2 regions of the Exiguobacterium sp. SH0S7 genome follow, and region 1 is predicted to be linked to the other one. Evidence: riboswitches for the same ligand, from Rfam matches in the RefSeq annotation. Region 1 holds a riboswitch; the other holds the start of a gene.

Region 1 (5,087 bases):
CCTCTGTCGTCACGAAGATGCGGACGGCGACGACTTGGCGGTCGTCTTGAAGCGTGAAGTAGTGGCGCGTGTTCACCGGGACCGAAATCAAATCGCCCGGATTGAGCTCGATGTTGAAGTAACCGCGTTCGGCGTCGTCGATGGCGAAGATGCCGTGACCGCTGACGATGAAGCGGACCTCGTCGTCCGTATGATGGTGTTCCTTTTGGAAGTTGACAAGCAGTTCGTCCAAGTTCGGTGTCGCGTCAGACAGCGAGATGACGTCGGCCGTTTGATAGCCGCGGCGCTCTGACACGTCTTGAATCTCGTCACGGAACGTTGCGAGGATGGCTTGCTTGTCTTCGTCCGTCAGTTCGTAGTTTTCTTGAAGCGCGATCGGAAGTTTAGCGATGTCCCACTGCTCGTACAGGATGCCGCGCGATTCTAAAAATACGTTCACTTCAGATTGGTCGACGAGACGTTCTTCAGTTTGTTGGAAATAGACAGTTGCCATAGAAAGTTCCTCCTTATGAATGGACGCCTAAGGCGCGTAGTTTTAACGTGTAGCTGAACAAAAATTCGTATGCTTCTAAATAGCGCTTCGCCGCATCCGGCGTCTCGCCCCAGACCGTGATGCCGTGATTACGGATGAGGACGGCACCGGCGTTTGAATGGACGTGAGGCGCGAAGGCGGCCGCGAGCGTCGGGATGTCGGCATGATTGTCGATGATTGGGACCCGGACGACCGCGTCCTCTTCCCAATACCCGAGTGCCTTGATGATCTCTTGCCCCGTGAAGACGACCTCACCGTTCACGGCGTGGAGCTCGGAGATGACGTTGTTGTCGACTGTGTGCACATGGAGTGAACACGCCGCCGCGGTCTTGTTGAACACCTCGACGTGTAGCAGCGTCTCAGCGGACGGTTTGCCAGTTTGTTCGCCAAGCAAGCGACCGGCCGCGTCGACGAGGACGAAATCGTCCGTGGTCCGTTTTCGTTTATCGCGTCCGCTCGCCGTGACGAGGAAGGTCAGCGGGTCGTCGGAGACACGAATCGCCAAATTGCCACTCGTTCCTGGGAACCAGTCGCGCGCGGCGAGTTCGTCTTTAATGTCGGCGAGTTCAAGCCAACGTGCGGTCACGCTCATACGTGCACCTCCTTCATGTGATGGGTGATGTCGTCGAACGTCTCGAACGGGGCGTAGGCGATGCCTTCCGCTTCACAGAGCGTGATGAGTTGCCCACGGGCGTAGACGAAATCGGCCCGTTTGGCGATCTCGAAGTCGGTCACCGAGTCACCGATGACGATCAAGCGATCAACGGGATCGACGATCGTCCGGGCGATTGTCGGTTTGCAGCAACCACAATCATTCGTACAATGCGCGTCACAGGCGTAGGGCCAGTCGACGCGTACCGTCTCGTCCGAGAAGTCGGCGACGTTACAGTAGATGTGGTCCGGCGCGACGTGGTCTTGCAAGATCGGGTGCACGAAAAAGTCCATGCCGCCGCTGACGACGTCGAACTTCCAAACTTGTTGCCGGACTTCTGCCAAAAACGTCGAGAACCCTGGGCGCAAGGTGATGCGGTCCAGCAAGTAGTCACGGTACGCCGAAGCGTCAGCGCTCGGCAACAGCTGGAACATCTGTCCGACCCCGGAGCGGATCGAGATGTCTTGAGCGAGCACGTCGTCTTTGAGCGCGTGCCATTCGGGCGGTGCGAACGCCCGCATCAAAGCGATGATGTTGTCCTCGGCCGTGATCGTCCCATCGAAGTCACACAAGATGTGAATCGTCATTGTTTTGACCACGCCTTTAGCGCGGACTCGAGCTCGTTCGTCTGGCTCGCCACGCCTAATACTTGCTCAATCGCTTGTCGGAACGCCCGGGCCCCGGCAGCCGCGCCGTCTGGGTGACCGTGGATGCCGCCACCGGCGTTGATGACGACGTCTGTGCCGAAATCACGGATGATGTCCGGGATGAGCCCCGGATGGATGCCGGCCGACGGGACCGGTAGAATCGGCTTCGTCCAGTGCGGCCGAGCACTGCCATCCCGAATCGTGAACGCCTCATCAGGCGGTGTCGCAAGTGAACCGTATGGGGACGGGAACAGCGTCAAGTCGGCCCCCGCGAGGCGGATCAATTTTCCGAGCAAGAGCGAGTGGCTGATCGAGCCGGTCAAGGCCCCGGCGAACGCGGGATGCGCCAAAATCGGGACGTTAATTGTTGGATCGCTCGCGAGTTCGCGGAGTGTGTCGAGCCCGTATGTATAGACGTTGAACAACAGTGCCGTCGCGCCCGCCTCGATCAAGCGGAGCGCTTGGTCACGCAGCCCGAACACCGGACCGCTGAGCGTGATGGCATAGAGCGAACGTTTCCCGGTCGTTTTGAACTGTTCTTGGATGACGGCCGCTCCGATTTTAGCTCGTTCAAGCGACGGAGTGAGCGGGTTGTCGTATAGGATTTCATCATCTTTGACGATGTCGATGCCGCCGGCGAGCTGGTCTCGAAGTTGCTGTTCTAAGAAGCGTAAATCACGGCCGATGATCCCTTTAAAGATGCTCATGACGAGCGGGCGATCATGTACGTCGAGCAACTCACGAACGCCTTGAACACCGAACTTTGCTCCGGGGAATTCAGATGCAAGCGTTTCGGGTAACGTCAAGTCGATCAAGCGTACCGAGTCATCGAGCGATAATTTCCCGAACGTCGTCGTCAAGATGGATGAGAAGTCGGGCGTGACGTTATGGAGCGGATAACGGATTGTGAAGCGGCTCGTTGTTTCCGTATGCGTCGTTGAGACGACCTCGCCCCGATACGCCTTTAATTGTTCTTGCTCTAGGTGAGGCAGTTCCGTCCACGTGCCGACGGTCAGTTCGAGGGCGATTTTCTCGGCGACAGTCGCGACGCGGTCCGTCCGGCTGATTTCATATGTGGCAGTAATACTCATGTTCGTTCCTCCTTCCGGTCAAACAAAAAATGACCCCATGCCGAGGCAAGAGGTCATCATAAAAAAATGAACTCTTATCTCTCAGCTTACGCTGCAAGAATTAGCACCGTGCCCAATCGGGTCGGTTGCTGCGACATCATCGGGCTTGTCCCCTCCGTCTGCTCTTGATAAGAATGTATTTTGAAGTTGTGAAATTTAATTGAATTTTGTCACACAATATCCGGTTCGTCAATTCCTTTTTTTGAGAAAAAAAGTTTGAGTTCGTTGTTACTATATATGCATAAAAAAAGTGACCGTTGCTCCAGCAAATTGCCGTTGACAAAGGTGGGGTCGAGTCCGTAATATTCATCACAACAAGTTCACACAATCGAATACGACACTCTTATCGCGAGTTGGCAGAGGGAATTGGCCCGATGACGCCGCAGCAACCGACCAGTAGGCACGGTGCTACATCCACCAGACATACGTCTGACAGATGAGAGGAACATCCGTTACGGCTGTGCCTCTTTCTCGCGGAGAAAGGGGCTTTTTTTGTGGGGAATATACCGAAAGGGGAAACAGACATGGCTTATCAACCATTTACAGAACAGACAGTCGTCGAGCACGTCAGAACGTTAGGGTTACTCGAAGACGGGGGCATCGCGCATTGTGAGGAGATCGGGGACGGCAACTTGAACCTCGTCTTCCGCATCCGTCAAGGCGAAACGAGCCTCATCGTCAAGCAGGCGCTACCGTATGCGAAAGTCGTCGGCGAGAGTTGGCCGCTCACACTTGAACGGGCGTGGATCGAGCAGCTTGCGTTGCGCGAATTCGCCAGTGTCGTCCCGCGTTTCGTCCCGGTCGTTCTCGGCAGTGATCGGACGCTCGCCTACACGATTTTAGAGGACCTGTCCGACTTTGATATCGTCCGGACGGGCTATTTGGAAGGGAAAGCGTATCCTGAACTCGCCCGTCACATCGGTGAGTTTTTAGGGCAGACGTTGTTTGAGACGTCCGACTATGCGGCCGGCCCAATCGAGAAGAAGCGGAAAGAACGGGATTATTACAACCCGGAACTGTGCGACATCACTGAAAAACTGATCTTCACCGATCCGTACAAAGATGCCGAGTCGAACAACATCGAAACCGCGCTCCGTCAGGACGTCGAAGCGCTTTGGCGTGACCAGAAATTGAAAGTGGAGGTCACGAAACTGAAAGTCGGTTTCGTCACGAAACACGACGCGCTCTTGCACGGGGACTTACATACAGGCAGCATCTTCGCGACGCAACAAGAGACGAAAGTCATCGATCCAGAGTTCGCTTTTTACGGACCGTTCGGCTTTGACATCGGGCAAATCGTCGCCCATTTGACGCTATCGACGTTCCATGACCCACTCAAACGGTTCGAGCGGTTCACCGACGTATTGACGGTATGGGAGACGTTTGAAAAGACGTTCCGGACGAAGTTTGAGACGGCGGTCGAACCGTTCAACACGGACGGGTTCGTCGATGAACTACTTCAAACCATCTTTAGCGACACGATCGGCTATGCCGGATGCGAACTGATTCGCCGCACCATCGGCCTCGCAGGAGTCAATGACCTCGAGACGTTACCGGAAACGGTCCGGCTCGAGCGGAAACGGGAAGCGCTCACGCTCGGCACGACGCTCATTAAACAGCGCCACGATGTCCGGACAATCGATGAATTAGTGACGCTGTTAGCGGGGGTACGCGTATGACAGTCCAAAACATTCGCTTCGAACCGTCCCGGGACGAGCTCGTCATTTTAGACCAAACGTTACTGCCGCATGAGGAGCGGTACGTGACGATCGCGACGCTCGAACAGGCGGAGCACGCCATCGAGACGTTACAAGTCCGAGGCGCGCCGGCCATCGCCTATTTCGGCGCATTCGTGCTCGCGAAAGAAGCGGTCCGCCTCCAGGATGACCCGGACTTCACACGCCGGCTCGACCTCGTCGGCCGTCGATTGATCGCGACGCGACCGACGGCGGTCAATCTGCAAAACGTGATCGAGTCACTTCTCGGGCTGAACGTCGGCGTCGACTTTGAAAGGATCGCGACCGACATCAAACATCGGGCCATCGCGCTGTTCGAGCGAGACGTCGACACGTATCGGGCCATCGGGGAGCATGCGCTCACGGTGCTGCCAGCAGGGGGGAACGTCT
Region 2 (5,087 bases), on a different contig from region 1:
CGAATCTCCTACCATACATATGAGAAGACTTTTCCCACACAGGAGGGAACTATGAATCATTTTCGCAAGATGTCCGTCCTCGGTTGGAGCATTTGGAGTTTGATCGTTTTACTGACCATCACTTTGTTTACAACCGGTGTCCTTGATGTTCCGGCGATCGAGCCGCTTCCGTTCATCTTGATCGCGTTGCTCGTCATCATTTTCCAAATGGACTCGATTGAACGGAAAGGCGTCTATTTCACGTTTTCAGAAAGCATCGTCCTCATCATCTTTTTATTCTTTGATTTTGAGACGGCGCTCCTCGTCAACCAAATTGGACTCCTCGTCTTTCAGTTCGCCAACTTAAAACCGCGCGTCGCGCTCCGCCGCTTCCGGTTCACTTATCCGTGGAACGCGATCACGTCATTTTTAGAAATCGCCATCCCGGCAAGTGTTTACTTGGCACTCGGCGGTGAGACCGGTCTTGGCTTCTATTCGCAGGATTCGTTCGTCCCGCTCCTCGGTCTGATCAGCGCCATCATCTTGAACACGATTGTCCAAAAATATCAAGTCGGCTGGTGGTTCCGCGTCGATATTCCGGTCCGAGATTTTCTGAGTATCGCTTTTTACACGTATATCGTCAGTTTCGTCTTCATCTTTGCCGCGTCGTTCTTCCGTGAGACGAACTTGCTCGTCGTCAGTAGCATCGCGGCCGCCCTCACGTTCTTTATTAAGCGGTTGATGATTCAAAAAGGGCGCCAGGACGCGTTCAAGTCATTGATCGAACAGTACGATGAAGCGAAAGAGGCAGTCTCCCTGTCTCAAAGCGAGGCTCAGGCGATTGAAGTGTTCTTGAGTCAATGTGAGCGCCTCAACCAATATGATAAAGGGTTTGTCGAGTTCGTCCTGTTCGACCGAACGCTCTATTTCGATTTGTTGACGCGACAGCCAATCGACCGTCCGCTCGTCTTCGACTTGATGGATGCGCGCCATCCACACGCCAAGTCTGTCGATTATGAGATGCGTTTCGAATGGGACGCAGCGTTGTCAGATGCGTTTCATGACGACTACCACAGCTTCATCTCGGTCCAGTCAGAAGAGATTGACGGGATCCGCACACGCATCGTCATGATCGGTGAACACGTCTATGGCTATCCGCCCATCATTCAAAACGAGATGGTAAAATTGTTGAAATCATTCAACCGAACGATCAGCCGGTGCCACGAACGCGACCGCCTATACACGGAAAGCCGCACCGATAGCTTGACGCTGCTCGCCAACGCGCGCGCGTTCTACGAGTATGGGATTCAACAAATCTCGGACGGTTCGATGTACCCGATCTCGGTCGCGATGCTCGACATTGACTTCTTTAAAAAAATTAATGACACGCACGGTCACCAAGTCGGAGACAGCGTGCTCCAAGAGTTCGGGCGGCGAATTCGGCAAGTGCTCCGGACCGATGACTTTGCGGCCCGTTACGGGGGCGAGGAGTTCATATTGCTGCTCAATCATTGCGACGTCGACCAAGCCGTCGATATCGCCGAACGGATTCGGCAGAAGATTGAAGATAAGCCGTTCCGTGTCGATGGGGTCGATATTCCCGTGACCGCCTCGATCGGTGTCGATACGATTCAAGCGTTCGGCGACAAACGGCTTGACGATACGATCCGTAACGCTGACCGGGCCCTTTACGTCGGCGGTAAGTACGCCGGTCGTAACCGCGTCGCCCATTACAACTTTTTGACGACATGACTTCCCCCCGCGTCCACTGGCGCAGGGGAATTTCTGTTGACAACCCGATTTGAAACAGGTACGTTAGGAAACGTGTCTAACAACTACATCATGACGACTTTTTATCAAGAGAGACGGAGGGACTGGCCCTTAGATGTCTCGGCAGCGGGTAACCTGTGCCAAATCCAGCGAGCGTTCTGCTCGAAAGATGAAAAGGGTGTCTCTTACAGAGAGAGCCTTTTTCGGAAGGCTCTTTTTTTCTATTCTATTAAATGAGGTGAATCAATTGGAACAACCAACAGCTAACAAATGGGCACTCTTGCCTTTGCTCGTCTTCCTCGTCTTCTTCATCGGAGCAGGTATTTATTATGGCGACTTTTACAAGTTTCCGGTACTGATCGCGGCGTTGATCGCTTTAATTGTCGCTGCGATGATGACGAAAGGAAGCGTCACTCAGACCGTCGAGCGTATCGCACAAGGCGCCGGTAATCCAGGCATCTTGATCATGATATTCATCTTCCTGCTCGCCGGCGCGTTCTCGAGCGTCGCCGGTGCAATCGGTGCGATTGACGCGACGGTCAATGCGGCCTTGACGTTCCTGCCACCGTCACTCTTACTGAGCGGACTGTTCGTCATCGCTGCTTTCATCTCGATGGCGATGGGCACATCGACCGGTACGATTGCCGCGCTTGCCCCGATCGCGCTCGGCATCCATCAAGAGAGCGGGGTCAATATCGCAATCGCGGCCGCGGCCGTTGTCGGCGGGGCCATGTTCGGAGACAACTTGTCGTTCATCTCGGATACGACAATCGCTGCCGTAAGGACACAACGGACGAACATGCGCGACAAGTTCCGGACCAACTTTTGGATCGTGCTCCCGGCCGCAATCATCACGACTGTCCTGTTAGCCGTTCTCTCAAGCGGAGAATCGACGATTGAAGTGGCCGCGTTCGAATGGTACAAATTGATTCCGTATCTCGCCGTCATCGCCCTCGCCTTGACCGGACTGAACGTCATCCTCGTTTTGCTCGGCGGCATCGCGCTCGCTGGCATCATCGGGCTGATTGACGGAAGCTTGGCCGTCACGACTTACGTCACGGCGATGGCCGACGGCATGATGGGGATGGCCGAGATTTCGCTCTTGACGTTATTCATGGGCGGACTCGTCGGGCTCATCTCATATAACGGTGGACTCACCTATTTACGAGACGCACTCACGTCACGGATTGAACGCCGGGCTGGTGCGGAATGGAGCATCGCCGGGCTCGTCAGTGCGACGAACGTCGCGACGGCGAACAATACGATCTCGATTCTCGTAGCAGGCCCGCTTGCCGCGAATATCGCCGATACGTATGACATCGAACGGAAAAAGTCAGCGAGCGTACTCGACATCTTCTCGTGCGGGGTACAAGGACTTCTGCCTTACGGGGCGCAGCTCCTCATCGCCGCCGAGTTGACGAACACGGCGTCACCCGCCCTCGTCCCGTATATGTTCTATCCGTTCCTCCTGTTCATTTGCGGAGGTTTGGCGATCGTCTTCAACTTCCCACGTTTCAAAAAAACCAACTGAGCAAAAATCCTCGAAGGCGGCCGCCTTCGAGGATTTTTATGTTCTCGCTTCACGTTTACGTTTGAGCTCTTCGTTCCGTTTTTTGAAGGCGCGCCGTTTGAGAAGTTCTTCGAGACCCCGGCTAATCGCCCACAATACGAGCAAGAGCAAGCCGAGCATCGACAAGCGGAACGGGCTTTGGATGAACTCTTGCCACTGATCACCGATGACCGAGAAGATGATGACGACGAGCAGTTTCCCGAATCCGGCCGCCAATACGAACGTCCGGAGCGGCATTTGAATCAAGGCGAGTAAGTACGTGATCAAACTGACCGGGATGAACGGCAACGAATATAAGAATCCGAGCGAGATTGGACTCATATGGTTGATGCGATCGAGCCAATAGACACCCTGTTTATGTTTTTCGAGCCAACGCGTCATCGGTTTGCGGAACACGTAACGGACGGCGGCGAACACGAGGAGTGTCCCTGCCAAGCTGCCGATCCACGATAAGAGCACACCGAGCCAGAAGCCATACGTGGCCGCGTTCGCCGAGATGATCAAGACGAGCGGGAGAAACGGGAAAATCGCTTCCAGGAACGGGGCCCCGAGTCCAGCCCAAGGACCTCCCGGCAGTCCTTGGAGCCATTCAATGATGTTCAATATATATTGTTGGAGTGATGTGAGCATTTCAGTTTCCACCTTCGGCTTTCGTTACTACCTTTTACCCGAATTCGTTCAAGAGGACGCATCTCCCTGCTCTCCTCAAAAAAAAATAAAAAGTATTTGCGAAATTTCACTGTGATATCTATCATATAATAATGGACTTGTGGTTGCAGGCAAGTTCATTCGTCGAACGACACAACCCAACGTTCGTTTTCCTGCAAAAAACTGAACACAGGGGAGCAATAACATGGAAACAAAACCAATGCGGGTCTTGCTGTACTATAAGTACGTCAACATCGAAGACCCAGAAACACTAACACAACAACACCTCAAGTACTGTAAAGACCTCGGGATCAAAGGGCGTATCTTGATTTCTTCCGAAGGAATCAACGGAACGTGCTCGGGCACTTGGGAACAAACCGAACAGTACATGAACGATTTGAAAGCCGATCCATACTTCAGCGACATCGAGTTCAAAATCGATGAAGTCGAAGAGCATGCTTTCAAGAAAATTTTTGTCCGTCACAAACAAGAGCTCGTGACGTGGCGCTTTGATGGTGAGTTCGACGTGCCGAAACAACACGGTGCGTATCTCGAACCGGCAGAATGGAAAGAGATGATGAATCGCGACGATGTCGTCATCCTCGACGTTCGTAACAACTACGAGTACGATCTTGGCCATTTCAAAAATGCGATCAAAATCGACGTAGAGGCTTCTCGTTACATGCCAGATTGGCTTGAGGAGAACAAAGACCTCTACGAAGGGAAAACACTTCTCACGTACTGTACCGGAGGCGTCCGTTGCGAGAAATTTACCGCATATATGCGTGACCAAGGTCACGACAACATTTTCCACTTAAAAGGCGGCGTCGCCATGTACGGCAAAGACGAAGCAACACAAGGGGAAAACTGGGACGGCGAGCTTTACGTCTTTGACGAGCGCATCAACGTCCCAGTCAACACGGTCAATCCGTCAGTCGTTTCAACGTGCATGCACTGTGGAACGAAGACGGTCCGTTACGTTAATTGTGCCAACCCGGAGTGCAATGCCCAACACTTCTGTTGTGAAGAGTGTGAACCCAAACAGATGCGTTCATGCTCGAAAGAGTGTCAGGAGCATCCACGCAACCGCTATATCATCGAGAATATTGCGGAACAACTT

Evidence for each region. A riboswitch is a leader RNA that binds a small molecule or an ion and turns the genes downstream of it on or off. The one in region 1 is predicted to bind S-adenosylmethionine.
Region 2: it holds a riboswitch for S-adenosylmethionine, as region 1 does, so the genes downstream of both, EVJ22_RS13015 (Na+/H+ antiporter NhaC family protein) here and EVJ22_RS08900 (2,3-diketo-5-methylthiopentyl-1-phosphate enolase) in region 1, are expected to answer to the same signal.

What each region holds. Positions count from the first base shown of each region.
Region 1 covers NZ_SJVA01000004.1:142,705-147,791, forward strand. Annotated here, with positions in the region: gene EVJ22_RS08885 (1,2-dihydroxy-3-keto-5-methylthiopentene dioxygenase) at 1-493, opposite strand, end outside; gene EVJ22_RS08890 (methylthioribulose 1-phosphate dehydratase) at 507-1,124, opposite strand; gene EVJ22_RS08895 (2-hydroxy-3-keto-5-methylthiopentenyl-1-phosphate phosphatase) at 1,121-1,771, opposite strand; gene EVJ22_RS08900 (2,3-diketo-5-methylthiopentyl-1-phosphate enolase) at 1,768-2,922, opposite strand; SAM riboswitch class I at 2,994-3,096, opposite strand; SAM riboswitch class I at 3,302-3,404, shown strand; gene mtnK (S-methyl-5-thioribose kinase) at 3,486-4,640, shown strand; gene mtnA (S-methyl-5-thioribose-1-phosphate isomerase) at 4,637-5,087, shown strand, end outside.
Region 2 covers NZ_SJVA01000012.1:10,485-15,571, reverse strand. Annotated here, with positions in the region: gene EVJ22_RS13020 (GGDEF domain-containing protein) at 52-1,731, shown strand; SAM riboswitch class I at 1,830-1,925, shown strand; gene EVJ22_RS13015 (Na+/H+ antiporter NhaC family protein) at 1,997-3,280, shown strand; gene EVJ22_RS13010 (TVP38/TMEM64 family protein) at 3,317-3,949, opposite strand; gene trhO (oxygen-dependent tRNA uridine(34) hydroxylase TrhO) at 4,173-5,087, shown strand, end outside.